One region of the Priestia sp. SB1 genome, then DNA from elsewhere that is predicted to be linked to it. Evidence: riboswitches for the same ligand, from Rfam matches in the RefSeq annotation. Region 1 holds a riboswitch; the other holds the start of a gene.
The links. Region 1 has a riboswitch for S-adenosylmethionine ahead of metK (methionine adenosyltransferase). Riboswitches for the same ligand answer to the same signal wherever they lie in the genome.
Positions count from the first base shown of each region.

Region 2: it holds a riboswitch for S-adenosylmethionine, as region 1 does, so the genes downstream of both, WKH56_RS24275 (phosphoadenylyl-sulfate reductase) here and metK (methionine adenosyltransferase) in region 1, are expected to answer to the same signal.

Region 1 is NZ_JBBJSS010000001.1:969,902-985,297, reverse strand. It holds gene WKH56_RS05065 (ABC transporter permease) at 1-486, opposite strand, end outside; gene WKH56_RS05060 (ABC transporter ATP-binding protein) at 473-1,243, opposite strand; gene WKH56_RS05055 (ABC transporter substrate-binding protein) at 1,245-2,243, opposite strand; gene WKH56_RS05050 (alpha/beta hydrolase family protein) at 2,416-3,198, shown strand; gene WKH56_RS05045 (DUF2584 domain-containing protein) at 3,253-3,495, shown strand; gene pckA (phosphoenolpyruvate carboxykinase (ATP)) at 3,530-5,119, opposite strand; SAM riboswitch class I at 5,493-5,610, shown strand; gene metK (methionine adenosyltransferase) at 5,743-6,945, shown strand; gene WKH56_RS05030 (glycosyltransferase family 4 protein) at 6,979-8,124, opposite strand; gene WKH56_RS05025 (phosphatase PAP2 family protein) at 8,143-8,667, opposite strand; gene WKH56_RS05020 (gamma carbonic anhydrase) at 8,859-9,386, opposite strand; gene WKH56_RS05015 (alpha/beta fold hydrolase) at 9,494-10,270, shown strand; gene WKH56_RS05010 (tetraprenyl-beta-curcumene synthase family protein) at 10,302-11,360, shown strand; gene mnmM (tRNA 5-(aminomethyl)-2-thiouridylate-methyltransferase MnmM) at 11,373-11,942, opposite strand; gene mnmL (tRNA modification radical SAM protein MnmL/YtqA) at 11,939-12,901, opposite strand; gene WKH56_RS04995 (YtzC family protein) at 13,071-13,334, shown strand; gene WKH56_RS04990 (hypothetical protein) at 13,347-13,502, shown strand; gene WKH56_RS04985 (MDR family MFS transporter) at 13,661-14,848, shown strand; gene WKH56_RS04980 (GntP family permease) at 15,006-15,396, shown strand, end outside.
Region 2 is NZ_JBBJSS010000007.1:4,148-21,371, forward strand. It holds gene WKH56_RS24250 (sirohydrochlorin chelatase) at 1-441, opposite strand, end outside; gene cobA (uroporphyrinogen-III C-methyltransferase) at 455-1,234, opposite strand; gene cysC (adenylyl-sulfate kinase) at 1,326-1,925, opposite strand; gene sat (sulfate adenylyltransferase) at 1,938-3,089, opposite strand; gene WKH56_RS24270 (inorganic phosphate transporter) at 3,142-4,221, opposite strand; gene WKH56_RS24275 (phosphoadenylyl-sulfate reductase) at 4,241-4,954, opposite strand; SAM riboswitch class I at 5,208-5,310, opposite strand; gene cdaS (sporulation-specific diadenylate cyclase CdaS) at 5,623-6,249, shown strand; gene WKH56_RS24285 (VOC family protein) at 6,347-6,730, shown strand; gene WKH56_RS24290 (potassium channel family protein) at 6,798-7,586, shown strand; gene WKH56_RS24295 (YugN-like family protein) at 7,596-8,000, opposite strand; gene WKH56_RS24300 (glucose-6-phosphate isomerase) at 8,101-9,450, opposite strand; gene WKH56_RS24305 (hypothetical protein) at 9,711-9,944, opposite strand; gene WKH56_RS24310 (Na+/H+ antiporter subunit A) at 10,159-12,564, shown strand; gene WKH56_RS24315 (Na(+)/H(+) antiporter subunit B) at 12,561-12,983, shown strand; gene WKH56_RS24320 (Na(+)/H(+) antiporter subunit C) at 12,983-13,324, shown strand; gene WKH56_RS24325 (Na+/H+ antiporter subunit D) at 13,314-14,798, shown strand; gene WKH56_RS24330 (Na+/H+ antiporter subunit E) at 14,805-15,281, shown strand; gene WKH56_RS24335 (Na(+)/H(+) antiporter subunit F1) at 15,282-15,566, shown strand; gene mnhG (monovalent cation/H(+) antiporter subunit G) at 15,550-15,912, shown strand; gene WKH56_RS24345 (iron-containing alcohol dehydrogenase) at 15,957-17,120, opposite strand.

The sequences.
Region 1 (15,396 bases):
AAAGGCTGTGTAAACGACGATGGATGTAATGATAACGGATATAATCGCTCCCATCGTTAAAATTGAGAAAAATCCTGGCCCAATTGCTACAATTAAAATAGGGCCCAGCGCTACTTTAGGCATGGCGTTTAAAATAACGAGGTAAGGGTCTAATATATGTGCAAGCCTAGTTGAATACCAAAGGGCCGTTGCAAGTAAAATACCTAGCACTGTGCCTAAAATGAAGCCAAGAACTGTTTCGAATAACGTAAAACCAATATGTTCTGCCAGCGAGCCGTCGGCAAGTTTAATTAAAAATAAATGCCATACTTTAGTAGGGGAACTGAAGATTAAAGGGTCAATCCACTTTAAACGAGAAGCCAGTTCCCAGAAGCTAAAAAAGGCTAAGAAAATGACCAGCTGTACGCTCAGTACTAATCGTTTTTCGCCCCGAACCTTGCGAAGGTAGCTTTCGTGAAGAGTATCTAGGGAGCTAGTGGGTTTCAAGTTGATCAAGCTCCTTCCATATGTCCATAAATAAATCGTTATAGACAGGATGCTGTCGTGCTTCAAACGGAGAGAGGGTTCGTAAAATAGAAGGAACCGTGAATGTTTTTGCGATTTTTCCTGGCTTGGCTGAGAATAAAAAGATTCGGCTGCTCATAGCAATGGCTTCGCCGATATCGTGCGTGACCAAAACGGCCGTTTTTTGATAAGTCATCAGTGTTTTGGAGACAAGTTCTTCAAGCTTGAGTTTTGTTTGAAAATCAAGTGCTGAAAAAGGTTCATCCAAGAGTAAAATAGCGGGGTCAATGGCAAGTGTTCGGACTAAAGCGACGCGTTGTCTCATGCCTCCGGATAATTGGTGTGGATATAGGTCATCTACGCCTTGTAGACCAATTTCTTTTAGGAGCAGCAGTGCTTTACTCTCCGTTTTGTCTGTTAGCTGTCCGCGAATTTCAAGCCCAAGTAAAATATTTTCTTTAATGGTTTTCCACGGAAACAAATAATCTTGTTGAAGCATATAACCGATGTTTGGAACTGATGTTCCGATATTTTCACCGTCTATTGTGACAGAGCCTGACGTTGGTTCAATCAAGCCTGCAATAATCGATAGAAGCGTCGTTTTTCCACATCCGCTTGGGCCGAGAAAGGAAACGAATTCTCCTTCTTCAATAGACAAATTAATATGTTCAAGTGCAGTGGTAGCAGACTTTGTCGTAAGGTACATATGTTGAACATCTTGAATGTGAAGTTTTGTCATATTACTCCCTCATTGCATCTTTTGCGAATTTTGTGTTGACTAGCTTGCTGTGATCAATGTGTCTTGGAAGTTCTCCAGATTCGTCCATGATTGTTTGTAAATGATCCCACTCTTTCTCATCTAATAAAGGGTTAGTTGCAAAGGATTTTTGCGATTTATAGCGGTCAATAACAGTTTTTAGCGTGTCTTTAGGTGTATCTTCAAAATACGGTGCAACCACTTCAGCAATTTCATCTGTGCTATGTGTATTCACCCATTTTTGTGCTTTGTAAATAGCTCGAGTAAATTTAGCTGCTGCTTCAGGGTTATCTTTTAAATAGCTTTCTTTGGCCATAAATGTTGTATAAGGAACTGTTCCTGATTCTTTTCCGAAGGAAGCAACGATATGTCCTTTTCCTTGTTTCTCTAAAATACTAGCCGTTGGCTCAAATAATTGAACGTAATCTCCAGTACCAGAAGCAAAAGCATTCGCAACGTTAGCAAAATCAATGTTTTGAACGAGTTTTACATCTTTTTTAGGATCAATATTATGCTGTTTCAACACATATTCCCCTACCATTTGCGGCATGCCGCCTTTACGTTGACCAAGAAACGTTTTGCCTTTAAGCTGATCCCATGAGAATTGATTGACCTTTTTACGCGCTACTAGAAATGTTCCATCGGTTTGGGTTAGCTGTGCAAAGTTGATGACGGGATCACTAGACCCTTGTGCATATACGTAGATTGACGTTTCCGAGCCGACTAAGGCGACGTCGATGCCATCAGATAAAAGTGACGTCATTGTCTTATCTCCGCCCCAAGTTGTTTTTAAATCTACCTTTAGTCCTTCTTCTTCAAAAAAGCCTTTTGAAATAGCGACGTACTGGGGAGCATAAAAGATAGAGCGAGTTACTTCGCCGACACGAACCGTTTGTACAGATGTTGTTTTGCTGCAGCTAATTAGTGGAATGAGTAAAATCATAATAGCAAGCAAAGAAAAAAGCCATTTAATTGGTTTCATAAAGCAAGCCTCCTTAAAGTAATAAAATATTTTATGATAATGTATGTAAAGAAGTGGAAGAAGGTGAGTGCCTATATAACTATGTGGAAAATCAAAGAAGTAGTAGTCAACGACTGAAAGTAAACCTTAGCGGAAGAAAGTAGGCTAGTTATATAAAGAATGGAGGAAAAAAATGAAAGATGGAACAATTCTTCATAAACAGCGTTTCCCATCATCAAATCCTCGCGTGACGCTGTGGGTGATTACATATGCATGTCAAGGGCTTAAGATTAAAGGAATGCTTGCAGAGCCAAAAGAAAAAGGAATGTATGACGGCTTTTTATACTTAAGAGGAGGTATTAAGAACGTAGGAACGGTTCGCCCTGCTCGCCTCATTCAATTTGCTTCACAAGGTTTTATTGTGATGGCTCCGTTCTATAGGGGAAATCAAGGAGGCGAAGGAAACGAAGATTTTGCAGGAGATGATCGTTACGATGCTTTTGCTGCTTACGATTTACTGAAACAGCTCCCTAACGTCCACCATGACCGCATTCATATTTTTGGGTTTTCACGAGGGGGAGTGATGGCTTTACTCACAGCCATTGAAAAAAAAGACAGCCGTTCTCTTGTGCTGTGGGGAGGCGTCACGGATATGGTGCTGACATATGAAGAAAGAGAAGATTTAAGAAGAATGATGAAGCGGGTGATTGGAGGAACTCCTTCTAAATATCCTGAAAGATACGAATGGAGGACACCTTTGCATCGTGCTCATCTCGTCGAGCCGCCGGTCTTGCTTATTCATGGTTTAGAAGATAAAAACGTCTCAATTGATCATTCCTATCAGCTCGAATCTAAACTAAAGAAGTCCAATAAAAAAGTTACCAGCTGGTATTTTGAAAACTTTCCACATGCTTTTCCACCAAAAGAAAACCGAGAAACGGTAAAGAAGTTAACGAAGTGGATGAAAGCGCAATAAAAGATATGCTACGATAGAAAAAACAAGTAGAATAACAGTGAGGAGTGAGAGAAAATGGGGATGCCGCTAGAATTAAATACAATGATTGTGACAAAAGGCAACGAAAAGCGTGTAACAGATAACATTTTTCAAGTTGAGAAAAAAGGATATCGTTTGTATCCGTTAGATATTCCATTAAACATTCACAAAACGAAAAATGGAGAATGTATTGGAACTGCTGTTGTGCGTAAGGTAGAAATGGAGCAGGAAAAAACCATTGTCACATATGAACTGACAAAATTACATTCGACTAACTAAAAAACCGATCGTCTATAAGACGATCGGTTTTTTATTAGACTCTAGGTCCGCCTAATGTTGAAATGTCCGATGCTACATCATTAAAACGCTTGAAGTTCGCTTTGAATTTAGCGGCAAGTTCAGTTGCTTTTTGGTTATAAGCTGTTGCATCGTTCCATGCTTTAGAAGGCTGAAGCACTTCATCAGGAACTCCCGGAACATGAGTTGGAATCGATAAACCAAAAATAGCATCTGTTACTGTTTCGGTATTAGCTAGTTCTCCTTCAAGAGCTGCTTGAACCATAGCTCGAGTGTAACTTAACTTCATTCGTTCACCCACGCCGTATTCACCGCCGGTCCATCCAGTGTTTACAAGGTAGACATTTACGTTATGTTCATCGATTTTCTTTCCTAGCATTTCTGCATAAGTTGTTGGAGCAAGAGGTAAGAAAGGCTCACCAAAGCATGTAGAGAAAGTAGCCTGTGGCGATGTTACGCCGCGCTCTGTTCCAGCTAATTTACTAGTGTATCCGCTCAGAAAATGGTACATCGCTTGTTCTTTTGTAAGCTTGCTGATTGGAGGTAAGACGCCGAAGGCATCAGCAGTTAAAAAGACAATAGCTGTAGGGTGCCCAGCAACGCTTGGCAATACCGTATTATCAATAGAGTCAATTGAATAAGCGGCACGAGTATTCTCTGTTAAACTATTATCATTGTAATCTGCTACTTTTGTATTTTGATTCAACACTACATTTTCCAGTACTGCGCCGAAGCGAATTGCATTAAAAATTTGCGGTTCTTTTTCTTCGGAAAGCTGAATGCACTTCGCGTAGCAGCCTCCTTCAATATTAAATACACCAGAGCTTGACCAACCGTGCTCGTCATCTCCGATTAAACGACGGTTTGCATCAGCAGAAAGCGTTGTTTTACCCGTTCCAGATAAACCAAAGAATAATGCAACGTCACCTTCTTCTCCTACGTTAGCAGAACAGTGCATGGATAGAATATTGTTTTGAGGAAGCAAGAAGTTCATCACTGAAAAAATAGATTTTTTCATTTCACCAGCGTATTCAGTTCCTCCAATTAGCACAATGCGTCGCTCTAATGAAAGAATAATGAAGGTTTCAGAATTCGTCCCGTCTGTTTCAGGATCAGCTTTGAACGTTGGAGCTGCTACAATTGTAAACGGCTTCACATCATCATTTGTTTTTTGTTCAGCTGAAGGGCGAATGAATAACTGCTGAGCGAATAGGTTGTGCCATGCAAATTCATTAACTACTTGAATTGGTAACTGATACTTTTTATCAGCTCCAGCATATCCATTAAAAACAAAAAGTTCATCCTGTTTCTTTAAGTGGGTTAAGACTTTTTTGTATAGCGCATCGAATCGCTGAGCAGAAATTGGCTGATTGACGGGTCCCCATTCAACCGTTTTTGAAGATACAGCATCGCTTACAATAAATTTATCCAAAGGAGAGCGACCTGTATATTTTCCGGTTTCGACTGACACAGCACCTGTAGAAGTCAGCGTTCCTTCGCGTCGAGCTAGAATTTTTTCAACAAGTTGTGGAACAGATAATTGGTGTTTTGTTGTTTTTAATTGAAGCAAACCATTTAATTCGATAGACATATCAACAGTACTCATGTGCACTACCTTCCTTTTTAGCTATTATTTATTCATTAATGTTTGAAATTTATAATTAGTATAACACATTTATTTAATTATTCTATACTATTTAACTAAAAATGTTTGTGTATTATAAAAAAATGTACGTTATACCTATTTTAGACACATGTATATGTGCTAGAAGCGAAAAAAGTGAAGCTATTTCAAGTGAAAGCCTTTTTTTGGTCTGTCTTGTTAACCAAACTTCGTGATCATTCTTAATAAGGTATACTATTTTTAAATTTGAGTATGTTACATTAAAACAGATTCAAACATAAAGAGATGATTTCCATTTGAATGTTGTTGACAGTGAAGCGCTTTTTCATGTATTATATGTCCTTGAACGGATACTCTCTTATCCCGAGCTGGTGGAGGGACAGGCCCTGTGAAACCCAGCAACCATCGTCATTTTTTTGTGTAGACGATAAGGTGCTAACCTGATGCAAGGGCACAACCTTGATCGATAAGAGTGAAAGGCTTATGTAGAATTTGATACCTTTCCTCGATACAAGGAAAGGTTTTTTTATATTTTTTAACGTGTAATGAAAATAAGGGAATGAGTACCGTATCACAATGTATCGTATTTATAAGGAGGAAAACTGATGTCAACACAACGTCGTCTGTTCACGTCAGAATCTGTTACAGAGGGACATCCCGATAAAATTTGTGACCAAATTTCTGACTCAATTCTTGATGCTATCCTAGCAAAGGATCCAAATGCTCGTGTTGCTTGTGAAACAAGCGTAACAACTGGTTTAGTTTTAGTAAGCGGTGAAATTACAACTTCTACTTACGTGGATATTCCTAAAACAGTTCGTGAAACAATTAAAGGAATTGGCTATACTCGTGCAAAATACGGATTTGATGCTGAAACTTGTGCAGTATTAACATCTATCGACGAGCAGTCAGCTGATATCGCTGCTGGTGTAGACCAAGCGTTAGAAGCACGTGAAGGTCAAATGTCCGATGAAGAAATCGAAGCAATCGGAGCTGGAGACCAAGGGTTAATGTTTGGTTATGCATGTAACGAAACAAAAGAATTAATGCCTCTTCCAATTTCATTAGCTCATAAACTTGCTCGCCGTCTAACAGAAGTACGTAAAGAAGAAATTCTTCCTTACCTTCGCCCGGATGGTAAAACACAAGTAACAGTTGAATATGATGAAAACAACAAACCTGTTCGCATCGATACAATTGTTATTTCAACTCAGCATCACCCAGAAGTAACGTTAGAGCAAATTCAACGTAACTTAAAAGAATATGTAATTAATCCAGTTGTTCCAAATGAGTTAATTGATGAAAATACAAAGTATTTCATTAACCCAACAGGACGTTTCGTAATCGGCGGCCCTCAAGGAGATGCTGGTTTAACTGGTCGTAAAATTATCGTTGATACTTACGGCGGATATGCTCGTCACGGCGGCGGTGCATTCTCTGGTAAGGACGCAACAAAAGTAGACCGTTCAGCAGCTTATGCAGCTCGTTATGTTGCGAAAAACATTGTAGCAGCTGATCTTGCTGATAAATGTGAAGTACAACTAGCATATGCAATTGGTGTTGCACAGCCAGTATCTATTTCAATTGATACATTCGGTACAGGAAAAGTTTCTGAAGAAGTACTAGTAGATGTAGTACGCAAAAACTTTGACCTACGTCCAGCAGGCATCATTAAAATGCTTGATTTACGTCGCCCAATTTATAAGCAAACAGCAGCTTACGGTCACTTTGGTCGTACAGATGTGGAGCTTCCTTGGGAGTTCACAGACAAAGCTGAAGCATTAAAAACTCAAGCTTTAGCTAAATAATAAAAAAAATCTCCGTGAAAACGGAGATTTTTTTTATGCCCATTGAATACCTTCAGCAGATTTTTCTACGACATCTTCATATTCTGAAAGCAAATGCTGAAAAATGGCGTCCCATGATTGAGTAAGAGCATAGTGTCTCGCTGCATGGCCAAAGTGAAGCCGCTGGTGCAAATCATCAAGTAAACCTGTAATAGCCGAACTGAATTCTTCTAAGGAGTGAGGTTTGCAAAGGTAGCCGTTTCGCCCGTGCTGAACCATCTGTTTAACTCCTCCTGCATTTGCTGCCACCACGGGAGTTCCAGAAGCAAGAGACTCCAGTACGACATTTCCGAACGTTTCTGTTTCTGAAGGGAAAACAAACAAATCAGATGAAGAATAGATATGAGCAAGTTGCTTACCTTCAAGAAAGCCTGTAAATGTCATATGCTCAGATGCTTGCTGTTGCATTTGTTCTTTTAAGGGACCATCTCCCACAATAAGCCAGTGAACTTGGTGGCGGATATGATCAGGTAAAGATCGGGCAATTTTTAGTAAAAAATCAGCGTTCTTTTCTTTAGCTAACCTTCCTACATACGTTAAGATGTAGGGTTTTTTTATATTATATTTAATACGAATATCAAAGCGGTCATAGTGGGGATGGAACAATTTGTGATTTACCCCTCGCGACCAAATAGCTACGTTGTGAAACCCTTGTTTTTCTAGCTGCTGTTTGGTCACTTCGGAGGGAGCGAATAATTTTTGTACAGGTTTATAAAACCATTTCATATATTTTTGCAGTGGTACACGCATTTTTTCAAGTTCATAGTGAGATAAATAATCATCAAAATTGGTATGATAAGAGCCGACAAGAGGAATACCTAATCTTTTTCCGTAATAGGAGCCGGAAAGCCCCATTGTAAAAGGAGTGGCCAAATGAATAAGAGAAGGGTTGAATTCCTGCAGCTGCTTTTTAATTTTTAGAACGTTTGGCAATGAAAAACGGCTGTTTGGATAAAGGAAAAACGGCATGCTAGGCGAGCGGTGAACATACGTTGAAAACGACCGATTATGAGCAAATTCAGGAGCAAATACCTGGATGGGAATTTGCTTTGATTTGACATACTGAGTAAATTGATAAAGTGTTTTAGCAGCTCCGTTAACTTCCGGAGCAAATGTATCTGTAAATAAAGCAATTCTCATGAGTACTCCTCCTATCAATTAGACTAAAAATATGTTCAGTGAAACAGCACCTGAAAAGATGCCGAGTATCAGGCCTACCATGACATCCGTCGGATAGTGCAGACCGAGATAAATTCTTGAAATGCCTACCGTTACTGCAAGCGGCAAAAGAACGGCAGCGAAGGCTGGGTAAGTAATCATCAGAGGGGTAACTAACGAAAAAATAGCCGTTGTATGCCCCGATGGAAATGAATGATCTTTTAATGGATTTTCTAATACTTTTGTATGCTTTAGTTGAATATAAGGCCGTTGTCTCGGATATAGCTTCTTAGCAATGGCAACAGGAATATGGCTAACGGCTAGAGAAAAGGCACAGGCGTAAGCGACGGATGAAGGATGCAGAAATAGTAGCAAGCACGCTATCACAATGGTAAACGTGGCTCCGCCGGCATGAGTTAGTAAACGTAAAAATCTATTTAAGTGCTTTCGATCAAAATGTTGATTTACACTTTTGAATAATCGGCATTCGGCATCGTATACATACTGAATTAACTTGGCTTTCATAGAGTCGCTCCCTTTTTAATAAATACGTCTTTATTATTCAGTTTAATCTTTAATTGTGGAGGCAGTACTAAAACGATGTAAATTAATATGGAAATTTCTTTACAATTGTGGAGAGAATAGAACATGATTAGAGAGTTTGTGGAGATACTAAAAAAATTCCCTCAGTATGACTTTCTGAGGGAACGTTTCCTTTATAATGAAGAATCAGATTTCTTAATAGACTTATAATACTGCCCTTTTTCTACATATTCTGTACGAATGCGCTGCATATCTTTTAAATCCTCCTCAGTCAGAGTGCGGATTACTTTAGCAGGTCGACCGAGTGCGAGAGTATTAGGTGGTATTTTTTTACCCGGAGGCACTAAACTTCCTGCACCGATAAAAGCACCTTCACCAATTTCCGCACCGTCTAAAATAATAGAGCCCATGCCAATGAGCGCGCGTTTGCGGATGATGGAGCTGTGTAAAATAACTTGATGTCCTACTGTCACATCATCCTCAATAAGCAAAGGAGCATTTGGGCTTTGATGGAGTGTTGATTGATCTTGTATATTTACTCGTTTCCCGATAATAGTAGGCGAAACATCTCCTCTAATAACGGTGTTAAACCAAATGCTACTTTCTTCACCAATGGTGACATCTCCAGTAATCGTGACATAGTCTGCGAGGAAGCAGCTGGGTGCAATATTAGGCATTTTTTCTTTATACGGATAAATCATCAAATCATCTCCCTTTATTAGTTGAAAAAAAGTAGTAAATCTTCTAATGTAAGTGTACAAAGGTTTTTAAAGCAGGTAAACAAAAAAAGGAAGAAGGAGTAACTCAAATGCATAAATGGGAAGCAGTAAATCCAAAAGGCGTTATTGTCATGGTCCATGGAGCAGCGGAGCATCACGGGCGCTATCGCTGGCTGATTGAGATGTGGCGTTCGGTTGGAATGCACGTAATCATGGGAGACCTTCCTGGCCAAGGCTTAACAACGAGAAGAAGAGGACATATCCTATCCTTTGATGAATATGTATATGAAGTGGAAGAATGGGTACGTGAAGCGCAAAAATATGATTTGCCTATTTTCCTGTTAGGACATAGTATGGGAGGACTGGCGGTTATTCGTACGCTGCAGACAAAAAATCTTCCTATATGGGGTGCGATTCTTTCCTCACCTTGTCTAGGATTAAAAGAGCAAGTACCAGCTTACTTAGATATGTTATCTAAAGGATTAAATAAAGTCATGCCGAACAAACTTTTTGATTTGGGTCTTACTGTTGAAAAAGCAACAAGAAACCAAGAAGTTCGAGATGAAGATGAAAACGACTCACTGTACGTTACAAAAGTTTCTGTAAGATGGTACCGAGAATTGATTCAAGCTGTTAACTTAGCTTTTAAAGATATCGATCGTTTGCCGGATGTTCCGCTTCTTGTGATGCAGGCAGGAGAAGATAAAATTATTGAAAAGCTGATTGTTAGACAGTGGTTTGATGAAATAGAGCTAAGTGAAAAAATCTACAAAGAATGGTCTCAGCTGTATCACGAAATCTTTAATGAGCCTGAAAGAGAATACGTTTTTACATACGCGAAAAGCTTTGTTGATCTTCACATTTAATGAGTGCTGTCAGAAATTGAGGTGAAAATAAATGAAGATTCCGTCTCGTCCTATTTCATTAATGAGAAAAATTTATCGAGAAGTGTTTCCCGTCGTTCATCATGAGCTTAACCATTGGCGGGAACGGGCAAAAGAGATTCCTAATAAAGAATTACGCACTCAAGCATTGGCAAGTATCGATACAAAAACTTTTCATTGTGAAGGAGGCGGCATCCTATCGATTTTAGCGAAAGAAAACATGATTGAATGCGTAAAATTTATCGTTGCCTACCAAACAATCAGCGATTACTTAGATAACTTATGTGACCGCAGCAATTCGCTCGATCCTAAAGATTTTGCAGCCTTACATGAATCGATGCCAGATGCGTTGACTCCTCATGCACCTCTTGGGGATTACTATCGTTTTCGAACGGATAAAGACGATGGAGGATATTTAGCGGAACTTGTCCAGACTTGTCAGCAGTCCTTGCGAAAAGCCTGTAATTACCATATCGTCTCTTCACATTTATTAGAACTAGCTACTTATTATTGTGATTTGCAAATACATAAGCATGTTGAAATCAAGGAAAGAGTTCCACGATTAGAGAATTGGTTTGATGCTCACCGGCACAGTGTTCCTGAAATGGAGTGGTATGAATTTTCAGCGTGCTCTGGTTCAACGTTAGGCATTTTTTGTTTGGCCGCTTACAGTTTTCAAGAAGAGATGACCAAAGAAATGACGGAGAAAATAAAAGCGGGATATTTTCCTTATATTCAAGGTTTACATATTTTACTCGATTATTTAATTGACCAAGAAGAAGATAAAGCAGGAGGAGATTTGAACTTTTGTTTTTATTATCCTCACTATCAGCAAATGATGGACCGCTTTTTGCATTTTGTTGTAAAAGCGGACGAATATGCTAAAAAACTGCCGGATTATCACTTTCACTGCTTTATCTATAAGGGACTCCTGGGCGTTTATTTGTCCGATCAAAAAGTGAGGGCACAAAAACATGTTCATGTGAATGCACGTCGATTAATCAAAGCGGGGGGAGCACTCAGCTACTTTTTCTATATCAACGGACGCTTGTACCGAATGTTAAAAAGATAAGCCATATGCGGCTTATCTTTTTTCAATAGCAATGATGAACGGAGGATTGTTTTGCTGATTCATGAAGCGATATTGTAAAACATGGACGTCTTTTTGATCCAGATTTTGGACGTACGTTAGTAAATCGTCTCTTTCTTGTTTCCCTTGTTCGTGTCCGTGATAAATAACGAGCACAATCACTCCTTCAGGTGCTAGCAAATCAAGTAACTGCTCAATTGCAGAAATTGTTGTTTCAGAAGTGGTGACGATGTCTTTATCTCCACCTGGTAAATAACCTAAATTAAAGACAGCGCCCGTCACTCGTCCATTAATAGAGTGGGGAAGCATGCTTATATTGCTATGGCTTTCTTGGATAAGCGTGACTCGTTTTTCTACATGATGTTCTGTCAATCGCTGCTGAGTTGCTTGAATGGCTTGGGGCTGAATGTCAAATCCATATACACGACCTGTATCTCCGACTAAGTTGGCTAAGAACAATGTATCATGTCCATTTCCTGCTGTAGCATCAATCGCGACATCTCCTTCGGCCACAGCATTAGTGAGCAACGTGCGGGCAAAAGGCAGGATACGTTCTATTTTCATCTTTCCATCAACTCTTTTTCGTAATATTTTCCTTGATAGCTTTGGCGACGTTCGAGCTCTTGATCAATGGCATTTAATACGCTCCACTTATTTACGCTCCACATCGGTCCGATCATGAGGTCTATCGGTCCATCACCGGTAATACGATGAACAATCATCTCAGAAGGGATTACTTCGAGCTGATCGCATACAAGCTTTACATATTCTTCAAATGAAAGAAATTCAACAAGGCCCTTTTCATACTGTTTGACCATAGGAGTTCCTTTTAGTAAATGAAGCAGATGAATCTTAATTCCTTGAACGTCTAATTTTGCTACTTCCCGTACCGTTTCCATCATCATCTCAGGTGTTTCTAAAGGCAAACCATTAATGATGTGAGAACAAACGCGAATACCGTGTTTTCGAAGCTTTGCTACACCATCTACATAGCATTGATGATCGTGTGCCCGGTTGATAAGCAGTGAAGTTCGTTCATGAACAGTTTGCAGTCCAAGTTCTACCCATAGATAAGTTCGTTCATTTAATTCAGCCAAGTACTCCACCACATCGTCGGGGAGACAGTCAGGGCGCGTGGCGATAGAAACCCCAACAACTCCGGGAAGCTTTAAGACCGCTTCATATTTTTCACGAAGCTCCTCAACAGGAGCGTGAGTGTTAGTGAATGCTTGAAAGTAAGCAACGTATTTTCCGTCTTTCCATTTATGATGCATTTTTTCACGGATTTCGTTAAATTGTGTCACAAGATCATCCGCTCTGTTTCCAGCGAAATCTCCTGAACCGGCAGCGCTGCAAAACGTACAGCCGCCGTGAGCTACCGTGCCGTCTCTGTTTGGACAATCAAATCCTCCATCTAAGGCTACTTTAAATACCTTATGGCCAAAGTGGTTACGTAAGTGGTAATTCCAGGTATGATAACGTTTGTTTTCAGATTTATACGGAAATGGGTTTGTCTGATTCAAATCAGCAACCTCCTTTTTACATGCAATATACATCAACAAATTGTATCAAAAACGTGAAAAAGTGCCAAACAAATTTAAGGATGCTTATATTTAACAGGTTCTTCTTGTCGTAAAGGAGAGTAAAGTTGCGCAAAATAAGACAGAAATGAACGAATAGGAGGAATAGACAATGACAACTCGTCAAGCAGTGGATCAACTTATGCAGCAGTGTGAAGATGCTATTCGCTTTGGACAAGGTCAGTTACAGGAAGGCATGAAACAAGAACATTACAATGACACTGAATATACAAAAGCACAGGAAAAATTAGAAAATGCTTATAAAGAAATTGAAGAGTTTTCTCACAGTGCAAATGCACAGCAAAGAGAGCAGCTATATCGCATGCGCCTGCAAGTTCAGCAGCTGCAAAATAAATTGATTACAACTCAGCATTAAGGAGAGGATTTTATGGCAACTCGTTCAAATCAAAATAACCCGGAACAAAAAACAAAAAACGGGATCAACAGCAATGATATTGAGCTAGGAAAAGATTTTGATCCTGTAAAAGAATTAAAAGCACGGAACAGCAAGCGTGCCCAGCCGGTTCGTTCGAAGCAAAAATAAGCGGTAAAAAGGTGATTTTGCATGATATTGTCATGTGAAATCACCTTTTTAAATAGTCAGCGAATTTCAAATAAATTGTCTATATGTAAAAGCATTGCGAACCCTTTAAGAAAAGACTAGAATGTACGTTGGCATTCGAATAGATAGGGGGGAGATCAATGCCCAAGTCACTTTGGTTTTTGATTATTGGTATGCTTGTAAACGTAACGGGAGCTTCGTTTTTATGGCCTCTCAATACAATTTATATAAATGAACATTTAGGAAAGTCGTTATCCGTTGCAGGAGTGGTTCTTATGCTGAACTCTGCTGCAAGCGTAGTGGGTAATTTACTAGGGGGAACGCTTTTTGACAAAATTGGAGGATATAAATCCATTTTATCAGGAATTATTATTACCCTTGTTGCATTAGTGGGACTGGTGTTTTTTCATGGTTGGCCTACATACGTTGTTCTCTTGGTTATTGTAGGATTTGGATCTGGTATTGTGTTTCCATCTATGTATGCAATGGCAGGCTCAGTCTGGCCACAAGGCGGAAGAAAAGCATTTAATGCGATGTACGTTGCTCAAAATGCAGGAGTGGCTATTGGCGCAGCGGTAGGGGGCGTTGTAGCATCCTATTCATTTACGTATATTTTCTTAGCTAATACAATTTTATACGTTATTTTTCTTCTTATTGCTATTTTTTCATACCGTCATATTTCGGTTACAGTTGGGCAAACGAATGTCCTTAATGAAGCCGGTAGTATTCAGCACAAAACGAAACTGACGGCCCTTCTTATTTTATGTACAGGATACGTATTATGCTGGGTCGCGTATGTTCAGTGGCAAACAACGATTGCTACGCATACGCGTGAGTTGAATATACCTCTTTCTAGCTACAGTTTGCTTTGGACGATTAACGGCATTTTAATTGTAGTCGGTCAGCCTTTGATTGTGCCTATCATTCAAAAAGTAGCAAAGACATTAAAAGTACAGGTTCTAATTGGAACGGTTATTTTTGTGGCTTCTTTCATCATCGTGGTGAATGCCACAACATTTTCGCAGTTCTTAACAGCAATGATTGTGTTAACAGTTGGAGAAATGTTTGTTTGGCCAGCAATTCCAGCTGTCGCAAGTCAGTTAGCTCCATCAGGAAAAGAAGGGTTTTATCAAGGCGTAGTCAACAGTATGGCTACTGCAGGTAAAATGATTGGCCCTCTCTTTGGAGGCATTATTTTCGATGCGTTTAATATGTCTACCCTGTGCTATTTATTAATTGCACTATTGTTATTTAGCATGTGTACAACATGGATATACGATTATAAATTAAAAGAAAAACGTCAGCGTTCACTAACCATCTCTAAATAAATAGAGGTGGTTTTATTTTTGACTGTTCAATAAACGTAGGAATGTCTTCAGTATTCCTTTAATAATATAGTAAGGGTCGTGACAAGCAAAGAAAGGAGTATATACCTGTAAAAATGTAAGCGTTTTCTAATTATATAACTTCTTGGGGGGCTAGAATATGCTTAGTATGATTGGATTAATTGGAGGATTATTGCTGCTCATTGTATTAACGATGAGAGGCATGAATTTATTTATAGCAGGTCCGCTTAGTGCTTTAGTTGTTGCGTTAACAAGCGGAATGCCTTTATTTCCACAGCTGGTGAAAGAAGGAGAAGCAAATTTTGTTGGGAATTATATGTCTGGTTTCACAGGATTTATTGCTTCTTGGTATTTAATGTTTCTATTGGGCGCCGTTTTTGGAAAAGTGATGGAAGACAGCGGGGCCGCTGATAGTGTTTCTCGCTGGATTGTCAGTAAACTAGGAATGAAAAGAGCAGTGTTGGCGATTGTACTTGCCTGTGCGGTCTTAACATATGGAGGAGTCAGTCTGTTTGTAGTAGCATTCTCTG
Region 2 (17,224 bases), on a different contig from region 1:
TTCGTTAAAATCTTTTTTTACAGCAGGATCACTGCTTCCTCTGCCGACCAGCAATACCATCGAATCTTCATGCTTATCCACATTGGTTTCATTGATTCTCTCTACTAAGATATCAACAATTCGTTCGTCTACGCCGAACGGTTCTCCGTACAGTACTTCTACTTGTGGATAGCGTTCATATACTTTGTGTATTTCTTCAGGTATATCATGTTTTGCATGGGCAGCTGTTAATAACAGCAGCGGCACAATGGCAATACGAGTAGCACCTTGTTCAATACACGCTTCAAATCCTTGTTCAATAGTAGGGTAAGCTAGCTCTAGGAAACAAACTTCTTGAATCGGTACATCTAGATTTTTTTTACATCTTTCAATAAAAGCAACTGCCTGATCAGCGCCTTCTTTTACGCGGCTGCCATGGCAAACATATAAAACTGCATCCATATAATCAACCTCTTTAGTAAGCTTCTTGTGCATACGAATAGTAATGCTGTCCAGTCTTCTCAAACCAATTCAATCGGTCATGAAAATTTACAACTTCACCAACGATAATCATACTGGGATTTTCAATTTGTTCTTCTTTAACAATATCAACAATTGTACCAAGAGTTCCAGTTACAGTGCGCTGGTCCGCACATGTGCCCCAGTGAATCAATGCAATTGGCGTAGCTGAGGTTTTTCCATGTTCCATTAACTGTTGGCAAATGTACGGTAAGTTCCTCACTCCCATATAAATGGCAAGAGTATCTACACCTTTGGCTAGGCTATCCCATTTGATTGCATCATGCTCGCTGTCTTTACGGTGTCCTGCTACAAAAGCAAAGCTTGCGCTGTATTCCCGGTGAGTGACAGGGATTCCTGCATAAGCAGCAGCTGCGATACCTGATGTAATTCCTGGAACAATTTCAAATGAAATGCCCTGTTGCACGAGAGCTTCTGCTTCTTCCCCTCCGCGTCCGAAAACAAATGGATCTCCGCCTTTTAAGCGCGTTACAATTTTCCCCTTTTTAGCGAATTTCACTAAAAAGTTATTGATTGTTTCTTGCTTGAGGGTATGGTAGTTTGGAAGCTTTCCGCAGTAAATAATATCAGCATCACTTTTAGCATACTCCAGCAGGTCCTTATTCACTAAACGATCATATAAGATAACATCTGCTTGCTGAATTGCTTTCAACCCTTTTAATGTAATTAAATCTGGATCTCCTGGTCCTGCACCGACTAGATATACTTTCCCCATGAATGCCTTTCACCCTTCCATCATTTCCACGTCTCCGCAGCGCTCCCAAATTTTAATTTGAATTAGAACAGCGGACAAAGTCCGCTGTCATTTAGATGAATTTTCGGTTAGATAAATATTCAATAACAGTTTGTACACATTCTTCTACAGACTGTGTGCTTGTATTAATTGTTACTTCAGGATTAGCAGGTGACTCATAGGGAGAATCAATTCCTGTAAAATCACGGATTTCTCCGCTTCTTGCTTTTTTGTAAAGGCCTTTTGGATCTCTTTTTTCACATTCTTCTAACGGACACTCTACGTATACTTCCAAAAATTCATTCCCCTCTAAGATCTCACGCACTTGAGCGCGATCTTCTTGGAATGGAGAGATAAATGCTGTTAGTACCACTTGACCGCTGTCTACGAACAGCTTAGAAACCTCACCGATACGGCGAATATTTTCTGTACGATCTTCAGCAGAAAACCCTAAATTCTTGTTTAAGCCAAAACGAACATTGTCACCATCTAATACATAATTGCGAATATTTTTATCAAAAAGCGCTTTTGCCACTGCGTTTGCTACGGTAGATTTACCTGAACCCGAAAGGCCCGTAAACCATAATACAAAACTGTGATGATTATTTTGCTCGCGTCTTTCCTGTTTTGTAATTCCAGCATCATGCCACGTAATGTTTGTTGATTTACTCACTTCAACCGCTCCTTATTTTGAAGATACTTTTTGTTTTGCTAATCCCTTAATTAACACTTCAATTACTTCTTTACGGCTGAATGTGCTTGGTGGCACTTCTCCGTTACGAAGCATTTCACGTACCTTGGTACCAGATAGAATCATATGATCTTCCTTGCTGTGAGGGCATGTTTTCGTTGATGCCATCGCTTCACACTTCTTGCAGTAGAAGCTGTGTTCAAAAAATAAAGGTGTAATTCCTAATTCATCTGCCGTAAAGTTACTGAAGATTTTTTGTGCATCATATGTTCCGTAGTAGTCACCAACACCAGCGTGGTCACGGCCTACAATGAAATGCGTGCATCCAAAGTTTTTTCGAACCATTGCATGGAAAATAGCTTCTCTAGGTCCAGCATAGCGCATTGCAGCAGGGAAAACTGCCAAAGCTACACGATCGCTAGGATAATAGTTCTCTAAAAGTACTTCATAACTTTCCATACGGATATCTGCTGGGATATCATCTGACTTTGTTTCTCCTACAAGTGGATTTAAAAACAGGCCGTCTACAATTTCTAATGCTGTTTTTTGAATATACTCATGCGCACGGTGAACAGGGTTACGAGTTTGGAATCCAACAACCGTTTTCCAACCGCGCTCTTCAAATGCTGCTCTTGTTTCAGTTGGATCTAGGTAATACTTTTCAAAACGCGTTTTAGGTGTACGTTCTACAAGTACGATTGGACCTGCTACATATACATTTGGGCGTTCCATCATTTTCTTCACACCAGGGTGGGCAAGTTCTGCTGTGCGGTACACATTTTCCGCTTCTTTTTCTTTATTTGGCGTATATACTTCAGAAACTTCTAAAACACCATATGTCACACCGCTTTGAACTAGTTTTACTTTGTCGCCAATGTTTAATTCTTTAGCCTGCTCTTCTGTTACGGGAAGAGTAATAGGAATACTCCATACAGTTCCATCTGCTAGACGCATATTTTCAACAACTGATTGATAATCTTTTTCTCCTAAAAACCCCGTAATTGGGCTATAAGCACCAATTCCAATTAGTTCTAAATCGCTTAGAGCCATGTTGTCTACTTCAATTTCTTTTGTTAGTGACGTGTAGTCATATGTTGGTTGATATAAATTAATTAATTCTCCACCGTGTGCTTGAATTGTTGTCATTTTGTAAAATCCTCCTTAAGTAATTAACACAATATAATAAAAAGTACTTGAATCACGCAGTCATTTTTTCTTTTTCCGACTGCAGGCTTGCTCTTTTTCTTCTAGTCGTTCTAGCTAAGCTTAGAATACCTCCTGTAGCAATACATCCACTAGCTAGCACCACAAATGAATATAAGTCGCTTTCAAGTACTAATTTCACAAGAACATATGAGATTACGAGTGAAAATACAGGGGATACCACCCAAACCTTTAACATTTGAATGACCACTTCGCGCTGTTCTTTCGTAAATCCCGTTTTCGCTGCGCCTATTCCAATAATAGAAGACGTAGTGACCTGTGTAAGCGGTACTGGCAAACCAAACAGTGAAGCGACTGTAACAAGAGAAGCACCAGTACCCGAGATAATGCAGCCTTCTCCTACAGAATAGCGAGTAATTTTTTTTCCGTTTGTTTCAATAACTCGGCCTCCTAGTAAAAGAGCTCCGAGCGCCACCGCCAATCCTCCTGCTATGACACCCGTTGTAGCATCCATTAATCCAGCTCCTACTAGAGGACCGACAGCATTTGCCACATTGTTCATTCCAGCTGAGAAGGCTTCAAAGAATCCCGTTGCAATAACTAAAATCGTTAAAACTCTTTTCCACTTTCCCTCTGCTTCTTTTTTATGCGCTCTGCGCTTTATCACTTTCCCAATCAAAAAAGCAATAACAAATGAAACTAGCGGAACAATAATCCAAAAAGACATCACAATTAAAAGTTTTTCTACATACAGAGATTGATAAGCTACCCCTACTCCAACAACTGAGCCAACTGTTACTTCACTTGTTGATAGAGGGATACCAATCAAATTCGCGAAAAAGAGTGACAGCGTTGCAGCAGCCAGAATGATAATAACTAATTCTACTGACAGCAGTTTTTCAGGTATGATACCTGAACTGATGGTTTTTACCACCTCACCGCCTCCGGTAACAGCTCCGAGCACAATTCCTACAGCACAGATGAACAGGGCCACTCTTCGCTTTTTAATTGCACCGGAGCCGTATGAAACGCCCATAGCAGCTGCTGCACCGCTTGCCCCAATATTCATTGCAAAAAAAAGCGCAATGATAAAGGCAACATATAAAAGCATCATTTATTCAGCTCTTTCGTATTTAAGATTCGTGTAATCCGCACTCCACTTTTTGTGTACCTGCCCATCTTCCTGAACGTAAATCGTCTACATTATAGGCAGGTGCGGTACAGGGCTCACAGCCGATACTTGGGTAGCCTTGATCATGAAGTTTGTTGTATGGCAAATCATGCTTATACACATAACGCCAAATTTCTTTCCATGACCAATGAATTAACGGACAAACTTTCACCTTCTTGAATTTCTCATCTTTATTAAAATAATTCGTGTTGGCACGAGACTCAGACTGCTCGCGTCTCAAACCAGAAATCCACGCATCATAAGGAGCAAGGGATTCTCTTAGGGGAATGATTTTTCGAATTTGACAGCATAGGTTAGGCTGACTCTTCCAAAGCTCATCTCCATGTTTTTCAGCTTGTTCTGCAAGAGTTAAATCCGGCTTTTTCATATGAATACGTAAATCAGGGAAGCGTTCTTTAATTGCATCAATCACTTCATATGTTTCTTTAAAATGAACCCCTGTATCTAAAAAGACAATTTCAGCATCTTTTTTCACTTTTGAAATTAAATCAATTAACACGATTCCTTCGATCCCAAAGCTTGACGCATAAATAATTGAATCTCCGTAGGTATCATACGCCCACTGCAATGCTGAAAGGGCTCCTTTTGTTTCATCTTTACTGTCGAACTCTGGAAATGTATCGCTCCAGTTTTCGTACGTATATAAGTCTGCCATTTTCTCCACTCCAATTCTTAGTTATCCGCGTTATCCAATAAAAAAAGACGGTTTTACCCACTAGAATTGGATAAAACCGCCTCTAGTGTGTCTAGTCAGCGAAACTATTTAATTCTTACTTTGCTTCGGCGTGTTCAAAGGTTTGTTTTAAGTCGGGGTTTATAGTCATCGTTGTCCCTCCTCAAAATATCTCTTGCGCTATATCAAAATAAAAAGTCTTCCGTATTGAAAGACTGGGTAGGCAATAATTTTCACCTTATCTTTCAAAATGATACACACTTTGCTGGAATTAGCACCTTGCTAAGCAGGTTGCCGGGGTTCAGCGGGCCAGATCCCTCCACCACTCTTGATAAGCATTTTTTAAAAATTTTAGCATATTTAGAATATTTGTCAACATTAAAAATTATATATCCGATAAGAAAACTATACTTTAAATTCACAGAAATATCTATACTTTTATTTAAAACAACATATGTAAATTTAACCCAAATGTGAACATATCAGTTTGTAAAACGCTTTCTTTCCCCCCGACTTTTTATGTTCTCTTGCTAAATAAAATGCAAAATCTCTCTATAAAATTAATAACGGATTTATGAGCTTTACGGATAATTCACTCACATTAGCACACATTACAGATAACACTGACTGACAGATAGGAGCTATATAAGATGGAGAGACAACCCTTTCAATTAGACGATACAATTAAAAATAATGTGCGAACATATTTACAGCAGATTTCAACTGAAGCCTCTAATTTAATTAAACATTTAGACACGAGTGATCATTGTATTTTATGTGATTTTGAGGAGATGAGAAGGTTATTTCAAGATGTTCAAGCTACGGCCGCCTCTTATTACTTGCGTCATTACTTATCGCCTTATACATTTGAATACGCTGCTCTGTCCCTAGCTATTCATAACCTCTCTGAGAAACGTCACGGCGCTTTAATTGTCATTGAACGGGAACAAAATGTTGATCCTCTTATTCAAAAAGGAATGCCTATTCAAGCTCCTGTCAGCGCTACGCTAGTTGAGACACTGTTCTATCCAGGGACACCCTTACATGACGGAGCCGTCCTAATTAGAAATAATCAGCTTATTTCAGCTGCTAATGTTTTACCTCTCTCGTCTATTATTTCAACGAACAAAAAGTTGGGAACACGTCACCGTGCAGCCATTGGAATGTCGGAAAAATCGGATGCATTAATTTTAGTTGTATCTGAAGAAACAGGTAAAATTTCGTTTGCTCTTGATGGAAGCCTCTACCCTATTCACTCCAGCAAAAATATGATTTAAGAGCCCTTTCCTGATAAGCAGCCCTATCTTGACTTATCTATCCTTTCTCTTTAATATATTTCATAGTTTTTACATACTATAGATACGGGTGATGCATATGGCAATTTTAAAATTTGAACATGTAGGCGTTCAAGTAAAGGATATAGAAGAATCTATTGAGTTCTATACACAAAAAGTGGGATTGGAGCTCATCGAAACACTACCACATACCGATCCGTCTTTGAAGCTAGCTTTTCTAGGTTTAGAAGGCAATGTAATCGTAGAGTTAATTCAAGGGTATAACTCAAGCTTACCTAGTGAAGGTAAAGTTCATCATTTTGCGCTGGCAGTAGATGGAATTGAAGAGGAGTTTGAGCGTTTAAAATCAGCAGGCGTTTCATTTGTGGAAGAAAACATTGTAACTTTGCCAAATGGAGCAAGATACTTATTTTTCTACGGTCCAGACAAAGAATGGATTGAATATTACGAAGTAAAAAGATAAAGATATCTTATACCTTCAGTGAAAAATGGTCATACTGTGGCTATGACTAATCACTGGAGGTTTTTTTATGATGGAATGGCTATTATTCCGACTTTTTCGTCGTTCTATTTTAGTGCGGCTTCTTTTTATTATCGGCTGCCTTGTTTTACTTTTCGGCATGCTTATACATTTCTTAGAGCCGCAAACGTTTGGGAATGTGTTTGAAGGAATTTGGTGGGTTATTATTACAATCTCTACTATAGGATACGGTGATTTTGCTCCCACCACTACGATTGGAAGGTTAGCTGCAATTATTTTAGTCCTGGTTGGAACGGGATTTATTACTACTTATTTTGTCACGCTTTCTAAAATTGCTGTTTCCGCTGAGAGCGCTTATTTGGAAGGGAATTTAAAGTTTTATGGAAAAGATCACTTCATCGTTGTGGGGTGGAATGAGCGCGCCAAACTCGTGCTAGAGTCTTATCGCGACGCATTTCATAAAGAAGACATTGTTCTTATCGACGACTCTCTGACTAAAAACCCCATGATCTGTGATCGCGTTCATTTTATTAAAGGAAGTCCCTCTCACTATGAGGTATTAGAACTTGCCAATGCTCGGTGCGCAAAAAAAGTGCTGATTACTGCCGATCAGCATAAGACAGAAGAATATGCAGACATGAATACGATTGTTACGCTAGTCGCTCTGCAAGGATTGAACCCTTCTATTTACAGCATCGTTGAACTGTTAACAAAAAAGCATATTCAAAATGCGCAAAATTTGGGGGTAAATGAAATGATTAAAACAAACGAGTTGATTAGTCAGGTCATGTACGAACATATTTTTGTGAAAAAATTAGAGAGTTTAAGAAAAGAATAATCCTTTCAATTATTGAAGCAGCGCCTCTTCTGCCTCTCTAATTAGCTCCTCTCCTAAGCTGATATACTTTTCTGGAAATGAAGCGTCTGCGTCTTGGGGTTCTGCAAACTGGTTAAATGAAGCACCCACGTTTCCATTGTGAACATTGTCATCTAAGCCAATTTGATACTTATGTGAAAGTAAAAATGGCGTACCAATCTGTACGGTTGTTCCTTTAGAATCCAGTTCTCCATTCGTAGCTGTAAACGGGATGCGTAAAAACTGATAGCCGACTTCATCATTCATCTTATAGTCGAATGAACCATGATCATAATCCCAATTTCCTCCAATGTTATACCCAAGCGGCTTAAGCGTTTTTTCTAATTCATAAAGCTTGAATAATGTGCCGTCTAATCTTGAAGATAATTCAATCATCTTATCCCTCCTCTGTTTTAACATGTCCTTTTTCCAGCTTTTTATCCTTTATCTCAAAAGCAAAAAAGTTCACCTTCTAACAAGAAGGTGAACTTTTTATTTATTTCAAACGCTTTTCTAATTCTGCTTTTTTCTCTTCAAAACCAGGTTTTCCAAGAAGAGCAAACATATTTACTTTGTATGCTTCTACTCCCGGCTGATCAAATGGGTTTACGCCTAATAAATAGCCGCTGATTGCGCATGCTTTTTCGAAGAAATATACAACATATCCAAATGTATACTCATCTAGCGCTGGAATGTTCACAACTAAGTTTGGAACGCCTCCGTCTGTGTGAGCAAGCATTGTACCTTGGAACGCTTTTTTATTTACAAAGTCAACTGTTTCACCAGCTAAGTAATTTAGTCCATCTAAGTCCGCTGCATCTTCTTCAATTGTTAGCTCATGACGAGAATCTTGAACTTGTACAATTGTTTCAAAAATATCGCGACGACCTTCTTGTACATATTGACCTAAAGAATGAAGATCCGTTGAGAAGTTAGCAGATGAAGGGTAAATACCTTTTTGGTCTTTTCCTTCACTTTCACCAAATAACTGTTTCCACCACTCAGCAAAGTACTGAAGAGCTGGCTCATAGTTAATCAGCATTTCAATTGTTTTTCCTTTATTATAAAGAACATTACGAGCTACAGCATATTGATAAGCTGGGTTCTCTTCTAGCTCTGATGATGAAAATGCTTCTTGAGCATCAGCTGCCCCTTTCATCATTTGTTCGATATCAAGACCTGCAGCGGCGATTGGTAATAAGCCAACCGCTGTTAATACAGAATAACGGCCGCCTACATCATCTGGAATAACAAATGTTTCATAGCCTTCTTCGTCCGCTAATGTTTTTAATGCGCCGCGCGCTTTATCTGTTGTTGCATAAATACGCTTGCGTGCTTCTTCTTTCCCGTATTTCTCTTCTAATAATTTACGGAAGATACGGAAAGCAATCGCCGGTTCTGTTGTTGTACCAGATTTTGAAATAACATTAATAGAGAAATCTTTATCTTGTAAAACATCCATTAGGTCTTTCATGTATGTTGAGCTGATGTTGTTACCAGCAAAAATAACTTGCGGAGTTTTACGCTGTTCTTTTGATAATGTGTTATAGAATGAATGCTGAAGCATTTCAATAGCAGCACGAGCACCTAAGTAAGATCCTCCAATACCAATAACAATCAATACATCTGAATCCGATTTAATTTTTTCTGCACTTTTTTGAATGCGTGCAAATTCTTCTTTGTCATACTCCGTAGGAAGGTCTACCCATCCTAAAAAGTCGTTCCCAGCACCTGTTTTTTCATGAATTGAATGGTGAGCTACTTTCACGGCATCACGTAAGTATGTAAGTTCATGTTCACCAAAAAATGATAACGCGTTTGAATAATCAAAACGAACATGTGTCATAATCTGTTCCTCCATTAAAATATCTTTATTTTCCACTTTATCGAAACTGTTAGCTGAATTCAAGGGAATCCACTTACAATTTGACACAATCATTATAGTTTGTTGAAACTGCAATCATTGTATGTACCCTTTTATTTAACGATAAATTCAGTTATGAAGTCAACTAATGTTCTTTGATTAAAAAACGTAATTCATGCACGATGACGCAAATAATAAGCAAATAAAAAACGACTAAAGAGTGGTCTTCAATCGTTTTTCATTTACTTACCGGATGGTGCAATATAGTTCATTTCACCTATCTTTACATATTGTCTCGGTTTATAAGAGGCTTTTAACAGGGAAGAGTCTATTGATATAGAATTTTCAGCTTCACTTTTAGAAGTGATTAGCATCCTGTTTTCTTCTTTCATTTCCAAGTGATTATTCAGTACAAATCCGCTCATACATAATGCGCTAAAAATGAGAAAACTGATGGTTATTTGTTTCCTATACATTTCCATCACCTCACTCTTAGAGTGACAATTTCACCTGATTTTTATACGTCTAAAAAAATTTTTTTATGTTTTTTTTATGGATTTTGTGACGAGTTTCTATTTATTTAATAAGGTTTGAAAAATCCGCTGATACTAAGAATTAGCATGGATGCATGCATAATTAAATTATTATATAATCGGTTACAGAATTGAATATCACAAGGAGGTTTGTCTTTTGTCGTGGTTGCACTTGGTGATTTTATCGCCTTTTTTATTAGCCTTTTTTGTCCCGCTTCTGTATAGGAAATTCCAGCGTATTCATACAGGGTGGTTCGTTTTACCTCTCCCACTTGTGTTGTTCATTTATTTCACACAATATATCAGTGGTGTTTCTAAAGGGGAAACCTACCTACATTCAATGAAATGGATACCTAGTCTGGGCATTAACTTTGATGCTTATGTGGATGGACTCGGTCTTCTATTTTCTCTGTTAATCACTGGAATTGGGACACTTGTTATTCTTTACTCCATTTATTATCTTTCTAAGACAAAAGAAGCGCTGCATTCGTTTTATGTCTATTTGCTTCTTTTTATGGGGTCTATGCTAGGAGTTGTATTATCAGACAACTTAATGAGTCTTTACAGCTTTTGGGAATTAACAAGCCTTTCATCTTTTTTATTGATTGGTTATTGGTACAAACGAGAGAAATCTCAATACGGAGCCTTAAAATCTATGCTCATTACCGTATTCGGAGGACTTTCCCTATTAGCAGGAATTGTACTTTTATATGTCATGACAGGTACTTTCAGCATACGCGAAATTATCTCAAACGTAGATGTGGTTACATCAAGTCATCTATTTATTCCAGCTCTAGTCCTCATTTTATTAGGGGCCTTTACAAAATCTGCTCAGTTTCCTTTTCATATTTGGCTGCCAGATGCAATGGAAGCTCCAACCCCAGTGAGTGCATACCTTCATTCAGCTACAATGGTAAAAGCGGGAATTTATCTTTTAGCAAGACTAAGCCCTGTTTTTGCTATAAGCGCCACTTGGTTTTTTGTTATTTCAATCATAGGACTAATTACACTGTTTTGGGGCTCGTTTTCAGCAGTAAAGCAACAAGACTTGAAAGGGATTTTAGCTTTTTCAACAATTAGTCAGCTTGGGATGATTATGTCACTTATAGGAGTAGGTAGCGCAGCTATTCACTATGATTTTTTAGACGATAATATCTACTTAGTGGCTCTTACTGCAGCAGTTTTCCATTTGATTAACCACGCTACCTTCAAAGGCAGCTTGTTTATGGTAGTAGGCATTGTCGATCATGAAACAGGCACGCGTGACATTAGAAAGTTAGGCGGGTTAATGAGCTTCATGCCTGTCACATTTACCATTGCTATCATTGGGGGATTTTCAATGGCAGGTCTCCCTCCCTTTAACGGATTTTTAAGTAAAGAGATGTTTTTTACAGGCATGGTAAACGTGACAAAAATGGATATGTATAGCATGCAGACGTGGGGAATTTTGCTGCCTATCATCGCTTGGGTGGGAAGTATTTTTACGTTCGTCTATAGTATGATTCTTGTCTTTAAAACCTTTACAGGCAAATACCAGCCCGAAAAGTTGGAGAAGAAGCCGCATGAAGCACCAGTAGGCATGCTGATTTCACCGGTTATTTTAGCATCATTGGTTGTTATTTTTGGCTTTGCTCCTAATTTATTAGAATCAACTCTTATTGAGCCAACAATGGCCTCTATCGCACCTAGCCTGCTAGAGGCAGGTAAAGAATATCAAGTGCATATTAAATTTTGGCACGGTTTTACGCCAGAATTATTTATGACGCTAGGAGTCATCACATTTGGTATTTTGTTGTTTATGACGCTTCAAAAGTGGTCAAAAATTTATACACGATTCCCTTCTTCTTTAACGCTTAATAACGGATATAATTATGGCATTAAAGGGATGGAAAAAGGCTCAACGCGCATCATGAAAACATTAATGACAGGATTTATTAGAGACTATCTTTTAATCATTTTTACTTTCATAGGCATTTTACTTCTCGTAACCCTCTTTTCTCAGAATGCCTTTGCGATTGATTTAAAAGATACTGCTTCTATCGGCGTTTATGAAGCCATACTAGCAGTTGTAATGGTTGCGGCTACTATTACAACTTTATTGGCAAAATCACGCCTCACAGCCATTATTTCGCTGGGAGTTGTCGGGTATACGCTTTCTTTATTTTTCGTATTATTCCGTGCTCCTGACTTAGCTTTGACTCAATTAGTTATTGAAACTGTATCAGTATCACTGTTTTTACTATGTTTCTACTACTTGCCGGAGTTTCGGAAGCGAAAAGTAAGGGTGAAGTTTCAACTGCCAAACTTACTGGTTGCCCTTCTTGTAGGAACGACCGTTACATTGCTTGGCATATCAGCAAACAGTACAAAACTATTTGAATCGATTTCACATTACTTTATTGAAAACAGTTATGAAAAAGCAGGCGGCGAAAACATGGTGAACGTGATTCTTGTTGACTTCCGCGGATTTGATACATTATTTGAAATTACCGTACTTTGTATAGCAGCTCTTGCTATCTATGGCATGATTCGTCTTCGGTTAACAAAGGAGGAAGAAGAGTGAAAAAAAATGATTTGATACTACAAACAACAACGAAAGTAGTCACATTCATTATTATCATTTTTGCCATTCATCTTTTCTTTGCAGGTCATTATACACCTGGAGGAGGGTTTGTTGGGGGACTTACTACCTCAGCTGCCCTTGTATTACTACTGCTGGCTTTCGATATAAAAACCGTATCGAAAGTCATCCCATTTGATTATAAGAAGGTTGCGGCTTCCGGTCTGCTGCTAGCTATTTTAACCGGGCTGGGATCATTTATTTTCAAAGTTCCCTTTCTCACTCACACGTACAGCTACTTTAACCTTCCCCTTCTCGGGAAAACATCTTTAGCTACCGTTGTACTGTTTGATTTAGGCGTATATCTAGTAGTTGTTGGTGTTACGATGACCATTATTCAAACGATTGGAGAGAGTGAATAGTGGAAATATTAATGTCCGTAGTGGCAGGGATTCTATTCACTGCCGCTGTATATCTCATGTTATCCCGCAGTTTACTGCGAATTATTATTGGAACAGGCTTATTAAGCCACGGTGTTCACCTGTTGATTTTAACGATGGGCGGATTAAAAGGGGGGAGTGTTCCCCTTCTGGGAGAAAAGGCTTCTTCTTATACAGATCCTTTACCTCAAGCCCTCATTTTAACTGCCATTGTCATAAGCTTTGGCGTCACTTCTTTTTTCCTTGTACTAGCTTACAGGGCTTATCAAGAACTCGGAACAGACGATATGGACAAGTTAAGGGGAAATGAACATGACGAGTAATTTTGTAATCATCCCACTGCTTATCCCGTTTGTTGTAGGTGTTGTGCTCATTTTTTTCAAAGACAATATTAAACTTCAAAGGATAATCAGTGTTTTATCATTAATCACCACCACTGCTTTTGCTGCATATTTGGTACAGTTGGTTCAATCAAAAGGTGTTTTAACTCACGAGCTTGGGAACTGGAAACCTCCTTTTGGAATTATTCTAGTAGCGGACATGTTCGCTTCCCTTCTCGTACTTACTGCTAGTATCGTAACACTATGCTGCGTTCTTTTTGCTTTTCATACAATTGGCGAAAAACGTGAACGCTTTTACTTTTATTCGTTTGTACAGTTTTTATTAGTAGGCGTATTTGGCGCTTTCTTGACAGGTGATATCTTTAACTTATTTGTCTTTTTTGAAGTCATGCTTATGTCTTCGTACGCTCTCATTGTAATTGGCGGTACAAAAGCACAGCTTCGAGAGTCTCTTAAGTATATTTTAGTCAATGTCATTTCATCTGCTTTGTTTGTAATTGCTGTTGCTTATTTGTACGCCGTAACAGGAACTCTCAACATGGCAGACCTTTCGCAGCGAATTGCAGAGGCTAATCAGCCGGGAATTTTAACAACCATTGGCATGCTTTTATTTATTGTATTTGCATTAAAAGCAGCTTTATTCCCAATGTATTTTTGGCTTCCAGGTTCGTACAGTGCGCCTCCACCCGTTATCATCGGGTTGTTTGGTGCATTGCTCACAAAAGTAGGCGTTTATTCGATTTTCAGGACTTTCACTTTACTGTTTTACCATCATCCTGAATTCACTCATCAAATTATCGGCTACGTTGCGCTTTTGACTATCGTTGTTGGTGCAGTAGGCGCCATTGCTTATTCGGATGTGAATAAAATTTTAATTTATAATATTATTATTGCTGTCGGAGTCATTGTCTACGGTGTAACTTTAACAACAAAAGCAGGTTTTGAAGGAGCCATTTATTATTTAATTCACGACATGATTATTAAAGCAGCTCTCTTCCTTCTTGCTGGAAGCATCATTCGAATAACTGGAACAACAAAATTAAAGAAAATGGGTGGGTTAATTAAAGACTATCCGCTGCTTGGCTGGATGTTTTTTATCGCTACTATTTCGTTGGCAGGAATTCCTCCCCTAAGCGGCTTTATTGGAAAATTCCTTTTAGTTCAAGGCGGTTTAGAATCAGAGAGCTACACGTTTGTAGGAGTTTTACTCGTTTCAAGCCTGCTCGTTTTATATTCTGCCATTAAGATTTTCATGAGCTGCTTCTGGGGTGAACCTACGCTTTCTTCTGAGCATGAAAAAGTATCCCTTAAAGGTATTCTATACCCATCCGCTATCTTACTTGCTGTTTCTGTCTTTTTAGGACTAGGTGCAGAAGCTGTTATTCCTTATGTGTCGACAGCCGCTCAAACGCTTATGGATCCTTCAATTTATATCCAATCGGTGTTAAAGGAGTAGATCTGCATGTCATTTCAACTATTATTAAACGTAATCATTGCATTCACATGGATGTTTTTGAGAGGGATTTGGACACTACCTTCCTTTATTATAGGATTTTTCTGGGGAGCGGTACTGCTGTTTGTTTTCCGCCGTTTTTTTCACAGACGTTTTTACCTGCATAAAGTATATGCGATCATTAAGCTGCTGTTTATTTTCATACGAGAATTATTCAAAGCCAATATTGCAGTGACGAAAGACGTATTGCGCCCTAAATTAAATATTCAGCCAGCCATCTTTGCAATGCCAACCCGTCTGGAGAGTGAATGGGAAATTACCATTCTTTCTCTTTTAATTACGCTAACGCCAGGCACACTGGTAATGGATGTGTCAGATGACAATTCTACTATCTATATTCATGCAATCAATACCGACGATATTGATGACATTATTACAGATATTCAGCAAACATTCGAAAAAGCTATTATGGAGGTGAGTCGTTAAATGCTCGATATTTTTCTAAACGTTTCGCTCATTCTCATTTCTGCTTCAACTATTGGGTTTGTTTACCGAGTGGTAAAAGGTCCGTCAACTGCTGACCGAGCAATGGCCCTTGATGCTATTGGAATTAACATCATTGCTATCACGGCCATCATCTCGATTATTTTTCGAACTCAGGCTTTTTTCGAAGTCATTTTACTGCTAGGCATCATAGCCTTTGTAGGTACCGTTGCTTTTTCTAAGTTTTTAGAGAAAGGAGAAGTGATTGAATATGAACGTGATCAGTGAAATCATTGTAGGAGCTTTGGTACTAATAGGGTCTCTTCTGACAGTTGTGACCATGATTGGGCTTATTCGTTTGCCTGATACGTACACAAGAAGTCATGCTGCCTCCAAAAGTGCTACCTTAGGCGTCCTGTTTATATTAGTGGGCTGCTTACTCTACTTTTGGATTGACACTGGCCATATTAGTGCACGGTTAATTTTAGCGATTGTTTTTGTGTTTATCACCTCTCCTATTGCTGGGCATTTACTAGGAAGAGCAGCTTATTACAGCGGAGTTCCTCTTTCTGATAAAACCGTTCGGGATGATTTGAAAACCAAACAGCAGAAAAAGCTTACCCATCATGAATAAAAAAAAACGCCGTGCGGTTTGCACGGCGTTTTTTATCGAGAATCTTATAAAGAAGCGCGTAGGATTGCTAGTACATCTTCTTTGTTTAATTTTTTAAATTTACCAAATTCACCTTTGGCCATTGCACGATCAGCCATAAGATCTAATTTGTCTTCGCCAATATCATAATCAGCTAAGCGAGTTGGTGCACCTAGGCTTGACCAGAATTCACGAAGCTTATCTACACCTTCAAGTGCTACTTCTTTATCTGTCTTACCTTCCGTATCTACGTTAAATACGCGTACAGCTACTTGCTTGAAGCGATCTACGTTCTCATCCATTACGTGTTTCATCCAGTTCGGGAATAAAATTGCGAGTCCACCCGCATGTGGAATATCATATACAGCTGATACCGCATGCTCAATATTATGAGTAGCCCAATCGCCTTGGTGTCCCATTTGTAACATACCGTTTAATGCGATGGTACCATTGTATAAAATCGTTTCACGTAACTCGTAGTTTTCTAAGTCGTTTAATAATTTTGGTCCCGTTTCAATAACCGTTTGTAGCACACCTTCACACATACGATCTTGAAGCGGCGTATTTGTTGCAGCATGGAAATATTGTTCAAATACGTGGCTCATCATGTCAACCATACCATAAACTGTTTGATTTTTTGGTACAGTAAATGTATTAACCGGATCTAAAATAGAGAATTGAGGGAATGTTGCCGGACTGCCCCAGCCGTATTTTTCTTGTGTTTCCCAATTTGTAATAACAGAACCAGCATTCATTTCTGAACCTGTTGCTGCTAATGTTAGCACTGTTCCAAATGGAAGAGCTTCAGCTGCGAATACGTCGCGGTTAATGATGTCCCATACGTCGCCATCATATTTTGCGCCTGCTGCGATTGCTTTTGTACAATCGATTACGCTTCCTCCACCTACTGCAAGTAAAAATTCAATACCGTTTTCTTTACAAATATCGATTCCTTTGCGAACAGTTGTCAGACGAGGATTCGGTTCTACTCCCGCTAACTCATGTACTTCTGCATTCATGTCATTCAGTACATCCATTACTTGATCGTATAAACCGCTGCGTTTTACACTTCCTCCGCCGTATACTAATAATATCTTTTTACCAAAGCGACTTGCTTCTGTTTTTAATTGCTCTAATTGACCTTTACCAAAAATTAATTTTGTAGGATTATAAAATGTAAAATTGTTCACTATAAACTCCTCCTTACGAGCTTGATTACATGCATCATTATGAAGAACAACTTTTTGATTGTAAAGAAAATTGACTTCCTAAAGATTATTCCCTGTTGGCTAGA